DNA from 3 places in the Shewanella sp. 3_MG-2023 genome. Region 1 is predicted to be linked to each of the others. Evidence: riboswitches for the same ligand, from Rfam matches in the RefSeq annotation. Region 1 holds a riboswitch; each other region holds the start of a gene.

Region 1 (2,277 bases):
ATGGTGCCATTCTTTCTTGAATATGCACGTATAGGGGAAAACAAAACACCACAAAAATCAAATACTATCAACTACAACACATTATTGATACTAACTGCATGTGGTTTCCCTGGATTGCTTTTACTGCCAAGCAGCTTAACTTTATTATTACTAGCAACTTGGTTGATAGCTTTTGTTTTATTACTCAAGTTAATGAAAAAACAAATAAATGGATATACAGGTGACACCCTTGGCGCAACGCAGCAAGTAATAGAGTTATTAACTTATATTTGCTTTGTTATTTGGACATATTAGTATATTAATACTTATTGAAACTAGTGATTACAAATCAAAACCAGACAGGATTAGTGCACTTAACATGTTAAAGTAAAAAATATTAAGGTGATGGAAAACCCTTTAGTTTAAAAGTGATAAAACTTAATAATTTTATTTCAGCCAGTTGCTGATTAATTCATAGAGAGTCTTTATTAAAAAAATAAAAACACGTTCCTCAGCAGCTAACTTTCCTATCTAGTTTAAAAGTCTCACTGCTAACATTTGCATTCTAGCAATCACACTTAAGCGTAAACAACCTATAATTTATAAAATTACACATAGGTTCCGTGATGAAAATTTAGCCTCAAAAAAAATGAGGTTAGATGCCTCTAACCTCATAATGCAGGGTTACCAAGTAAGAGTGATGAAGTTATTACTCAGTTTTACCATATACTTTGGGTGGAAGTATATATTAAAAAATATCAAAAAAGCCACAATATAAAAATATGACTTCAAATAACATTTAACTTGCAGAAAAAACGATATCAAAATAAGAATAAACCAAACAATTATGGTTACATTCAAATGTTGTGAATATTGTTTTAAACATCTCTATTACGATATGCGTAAAACAACTCTCACAACAAATAATAGCAATGCTTATTAATTTTTAATATGTTACTTTTAACAGTAATTTAAACATATTATAAAATTAATTTTCAACCTAAATCTTATTACAAGTAAAAATAGCTCATATTTAAAGCAAGAAAAACCGCCCCATAAAGTCTCACCACAAAAGTACTGTTAAAAGTCACACACTTTAGTCCATATAAATAAACCTGTGACCATTTTCACATTCCAACTACCAATAATTGATTATATTCCACCACATCATCGATGGGTAAAGTAACAGTTCACAACAATGAGTTGTGCGAACAAGCTTTATCACTATCAATACAATTAGGGTGTTATTTTTGGGAATGTGGTGAGACCCCACAGCTGTACCTGCAACTGTAAACAGAGCGAAATACTTTTTACCACTGACTTTATATCGGGAAGGTGTATTTCTAGATGCTGTGAGCCAGGAGACCGACCTAATTGTTCGATGTACTCAAGCGGGTTTCTTGAGACATAGAAAGATTGGATTTTTTCTATTCGCTACTAGTTACTCAATTATTAACAAGCAGCGCATCTCCCGCTATTTTAAACTCAGCATAACAAGGCAACAATAATGAGTTTTAAACTGCGTTTATCAGCTATCACATTAGCTATTTTTCAAACTTACAGTGTAAATGCTGCAGCACCTGCAGTCCCAGTGCATGAAACAATCGTGGTCACTGGAACACGTTTTGAGAGCACACCAGACTCACAACTTACGGTAATTAATACCATTGAACGTGAAGAAATTGATGTGCTTAATCCCAAATCAGTAGTTGATGTTCTAGAAGCATTACCAGGTTTAAGTGTGACTCGAAATGGTGGGGCTGGACAAACGGCTTCAGTGAGTATACGAGGCACCAGCTCTGGGCATTCATTGGTGCTTATTGATGGTTTAAGGGTTGGATCTGCCCCCCTAAACGCTGTCAATTTTGGCTCCCTTTCTCCACAAAATATTGAGCGGATAGAAGTCATAAAAGGCCCTAGAGCTTCTATTTGGGGCAGTGATGCTATTGGCGGCGTAATACAAATATTTACTCGCCAACTTAATGGTGGTGAATGGTTTGCCAGTACCGAGTTAGGTAGTAATAACTATCTACGAGGCACTGTAGGTGCGGGAGTGGCACATGGTGATGGTCAAAGTACTATCACAGTAAACAGTGAACGTTCAGATGGATATAATATCCATAATGGCGCTCCAGAAGAAGCTGATGATGATGGCTATGACCGCATAGGATTAACTGTAGCGGGTTTGCAAAATATCTCTGACCAATGGGATATTAGCTGGAGTCTACAATATGACACTGGTAATAGCGAACACGATGATATTTACGCCAGTGGCGGCACTGACCAAGCTGATTTTGA
Region 2 (2,277 bases), on a different contig from region 1:
GGCATCATTATCAAGCTCAACACCATTTGCGTATGATAATTGATCTGTTAAGTCATCTGTCACTTCACTGTAACGCCCACCAACTACATAGGATAATGACTGCGTTAATGGCACTGAGGCTTGCACATAAGCACTGGTCACTTTCTGTTCATTATTACGTTGAATGTAAGCAGTATCAAAATCGGCCTCACCGATACTTAAATCAACCCCAGCAATAATGTCTAAATCACCATTATCTAGCTGATAATTTGCTGTGGCTTTGGGTGAAAAGCTTAATAAACTTCGCTCGATACGCCCAGCACTGCCCCAAATAAAGTTAGTGGTTAGAGTATCAGAGTAAGTTAAATCAGTGGCCAAAGCCCATTCTTTAGTTAATTGGTACTCATAGCCACTGCGCAGCGCTGTGGTCATTTCATGAACATAATCATCATCGGTAAAAGGTGCGGCCTGAGTTGGATCTTGCAGATACTGCTCCAGTGTTAGCGCACCAGGGGCCTGGCGATCATTATCGAAGTAGCTGGCTTCAACAAAGAAATTTTGTAAATCAGTTTGATATTGCAAACGGCCTAGAATTGAGCCGGTTTCACTGTCGTTATTATCGCGATAGTTATCACTTTGATTGTAACTGCCGGCCAAGTAATAATGCCAAGCGTCATTAATTTTGCCTGAAATATCCCCTTTAGCTTCATAAGTATCAAAGCTGCCAGCACTTAATTGCAGTCCGCCACCGTCTTTATTAGGCGCTTTAGTGATGATGTTAATCACCCCGCCAACAGCTTGATCGCCATAAAGTACCCCAGCACTACCTGATAATATTTCCACCCGCTCAACTTGATTTAACGGCACTGCATTAATGCTAGGAGCCGCAATATCAATATTGTTTAAGCGGCGACCATCAATCAAAATTAAGGTATTGCTGGCGGCTTGAGACGCTGAAAAACCGCGCATGGCAAAAGTCGTACCTGAGTTGTTATCAGACACTTGAATACCCGCTTGAGAACGTAATAACTCCGTTAAGCTCACCGCACCACTAAGCTGAATATCAGCTTGGTCGATCACATTTACATTCGCTGCAATATTAAGAGGATTTGCATCTTGACGACCAATAACCACAATTTTTTCAACCTCTGCATTGGCAGAATTGTCTGTTGTGGTGTCAGCGTAAACAACTGAGGTTGTTGAAGCAGCTAGACCAAATACTAGGCTTAATGCTGATGCGATTTTTGTTAGATTTGTACCCATTTACCTTTAACTCCTGAAAGGAAAAATGGGGCATATTTGCCGCAGCGCATCGTACTCGTAAATTTATCTGTTAGCGATAAGCCATGATTATTTACAAGCAACGAGCTACATTTCGAGATCTGCCCACCGAAATCTCAAAATCATCTATAGGGCCGGTCTCCGGACTTAGGTTAAAGTAGCAAAGCTACTGACGAACATGAATTTTTAACGTTAAATAGCAGCTTAAATTTCACAGCTACAAGCTTTATCGCACTCAGTCCTCACCATTACCGTTGCGGGGGCAGTACTAGATTTTCACTAGTTTCCCGATTATCCCGTGTCATACACAGGCACCACTATAAATTGACGATAAATTATATAAATTTTTGATTGCTACGACTTAAAGCAGCCATATAACAAGCTGATATAGTATAACGTGCTTATGGGGATTTTTGATATAACGAAAATGAATCAATCATATTATTCAACTTATTGAAAAATAGTCTGAATAATATGATTACTCATTAATAGCTCGCTTACTGATAAGCGGATTGTTGATAAACCAATTATTGATAAAAAGAAAATTTCTAGAATCGTAACTGCTTAAAATTCGACATAAATTGACGATGATTGGTCGATTTTAATGGCGCTGAGTTTTTATTAAAAACATCGCCGCGCATAGACTTATGCATAAAGTACAAGTCTTCAACGCCTTTAATTACGGCGTAATAACCTATTTCACCTTGCTGTTTAACTGAGCCACCTTGCTGTAAAAAGTTAGCCATAACGGTACAGCCGATAATGCCGTGATACGCTTCTTGACCACCCATCTGGGTTTTTCCAAGTTGCTCATAAACCACCTCACCTTGGCAGCTGTCTTGGTAGGTGCTAGCAAAATTATTTAAAAATCGCTCAGGCTCGATATTTTCTGCCAAGCCCTCAAAGCCTTGAATACAGAATAAATCAGACCAATTATTTAAACTTTCTCCAGCAGGAACAAACTCAGCTTTATACATATTCCCTTTGCTAGAATTAAATGCCATATTCCAGCCAATA
Region 3 (2,277 bases), on a different contig from region 1:
CCTGTACCTAATGCCAAATTAGCAAACAAGCTAACGACTTGTTCAAAACTGATATTAGCAGCGCCGAAACTTGCCGCGGCGATTGGAGTAACTAGGGTCACTATGGCAGTAACAAACAGCAGTAGCTTATGCTTAAAACTTAAACTCATCTGCTTTGCTAGCTTCACTGATTGTGTGGCATCAATGGCTGTCATTTATCGCCCTGCCCGTGGTTTGATTGGCCATGTTTTTGTTCAGAGCTTGGATATGCGTTTTGCTGCGAGCTTTGACAAGTGTTTTGATTAGCATTGTCATAATGACTTTGATAACCATAAAAATAAGTAATTAACGGTTTACCGTGCTGTGGGTGACTTGATATTTGGCAGCAAACATCAAACACGTTCCCCAAAATGGTTTCTGTTAATACTTCATCAGGTAAACCTTGAGCGATGCACTTTCCTTGATCAAGTAACAGCAATCTATCGCACATTGCGCTGGCTAAATTAAGATCGTGAATAGAGGCAATCACGCTAATGCCAAGTTGCCTAACCAACTCAAGAATTTGGATTTGATAGCGAATATCTAAATGATTAGTCGGCTCATCAAGGATCAATAACTGCGGCTTTTGCACGATAGCCCGTGCAATTAATGCCCGCTGTTTTTCACCGCCAGATAACTGCTCATATTGCTGCAAGGCTTTGTGCTCAAGACCCACTTTAGCCAGCGCCTTGGCAATATCATCTGCATCTGCTTGGGTATTGGTTTCAAAAAGGCCTTTATGGGGCGTTAAGCCCATAGAAACCAGTTGATGGGTGGTCATATCAAAATAATGGGGTGACTCTTGCTGCACAACGGCAACCTTAGTGGCCAATTGTTTATGAGAAAAACCATTAATATTGTCGCCAAATAAGCTGATTTTGCCAGCATCAGGGGTGATATAGCGATACAAGCAGCGCAGTAAGCTGGATTTACCCGCACCATTAGGGCCAATAAGCCCTAGCATTTCACCACGTTGCAAGGCAAAACTGACTTGAGAAAGGATCTCATTGTCTGCAACTGACCAGCTTAGCTGATCAACTGTTAATGCCGCAGTAGTCAAGATACTACCCCTGCGGTTATCCAAGAGGCATGTTTAGCCACATCTGGGGTTTTAATACTGATCACGATACAAACTCCGCCTGAGTTACCCGCTCAAGTTGTTGTTAGGTGCTGCTAATTCAGCAAGAAAAACTAAGCTAGGTATCTGACTTAATGGCATTCATTAATCACTTATCTTACAAGTGATGAGATGCTATTTTACAGTTGCGGGTACAGTTCGAGCTAAACAGCATTTAGGCTAGTTCTCGATTCCCTACTCATTTAGCGAACCGCTTGATACTGGTGTTGCTTAAAGCATTTCACACAAGCACTCAACTGCAGCTAAATTGACTTAATTTGAAATTTTATTGCACTTAATAAATGCGGCTTATATTGTACGGTATATCTGCCTAAGTGAAGTTAGTTTTTTCTGCTAATTTTAGGCTAAAACTAATTATTCCAGTTTAAACGATAGACGGGTTTAGTCGATTTATCATCAGCTTCAGGCCAAAACACATCAATGGTTACCGTCGCGGCATAATCTATATTCAGTTGTCCATATAGCCCTTTACAGCGCTCAAGCCCTAACACCAAAGCGATAATATGACGGATAACTCCACCGTGAGTCACTACCAGAGCAGTGGCTGATGCTGTTGCCTTAGCACTATTAGCCTCAGCAGTATGAGCTTCAGCCAAGTTGTAAGCTTGCAAGGTTATTTGCGCAAAAGCCTGCGCCACCCTTTGTTCAAATTCAGCCATGGGCTCAGCTTGGGGCGCGCCATGCTCCCAAGGGTTATCCCAATAGGCATCTAACGCTTTAGCGCTATGCTGATAAAGCTCTGCAAAGCTTTTTCCGTCCCACAAGCCAAAATCAATTTCCTGTAATTGAGACATTATCTCAACCTGTAAAGCTAAATCAGCACTCACTTGGTTTAACTGCTGCGCTAATTCAGCGGCAAACGCATGGCAGCGCACCAAAGGCGAACTGTATAGCTGCAGTGATGGCAAACAACCTAATAGCCCTAGCTTAGCCGCACTCTGGTGCATGTTCGTTAGCCCCAAATCAGTTAGCGCCACATCGGTTTTACCCCGCAAAATACTGTCGCCCTCACATTGGCCATGGCGTAACAATATTATCTTAGCTTGCTTCATCTAAGGAGACTCCATCGGCCGTTTCAATTGGCTTATGTTTTTAGTGTGAGCAATGGGCTTGCTCTTACA

What was found. Region 1 has a riboswitch for cobalamin ahead of Q4591_RS17875 (TonB-dependent receptor). Riboswitches for the same ligand answer to the same signal wherever they lie in the genome.
Region 2: it holds a riboswitch for cobalamin, as region 1 does, so the genes downstream of both, Q4591_RS15880 (TonB-dependent receptor) here and Q4591_RS17875 (TonB-dependent receptor) in region 1, are expected to answer to the same signal.
Region 3: it holds a riboswitch for cobalamin, as region 1 does, so the genes downstream of both, Q4591_RS17120 (ABC transporter ATP-binding protein) here and Q4591_RS17875 (TonB-dependent receptor) in region 1, are expected to answer to the same signal.

The regions. Positions count from the first base shown of each region.
Region 1 is NZ_JAUOSH010000040.1:17,579-19,855, reverse strand. It holds gene cobS (adenosylcobinamide-GDP ribazoletransferase) at 1-294, shown strand, start outside; cobalamin riboswitch at 1,202-1,368, shown strand; gene Q4591_RS17875 (TonB-dependent receptor) at 1,487-2,277, shown strand, end outside.
Region 2 is NZ_JAUOSH010000030.1:20,976-23,252, reverse strand. It holds gene Q4591_RS15880 (TonB-dependent receptor) at 1-1,242, opposite strand, end outside; cobalamin riboswitch at 1,375-1,594, opposite strand; gene Q4591_RS15875 (hypothetical protein) at 1,809-2,277, opposite strand, start outside.
Region 3 is NZ_JAUOSH010000036.1:11,397-13,673, reverse strand. It holds gene Q4591_RS17125 (iron ABC transporter permease) at 1-149, opposite strand, end outside; gene Q4591_RS17120 (ABC transporter ATP-binding protein) at 191-1,078, opposite strand; cobalamin riboswitch at 1,196-1,368, opposite strand; gene Q4591_RS17115 (histidine phosphatase family protein) at 1,507-2,208, opposite strand.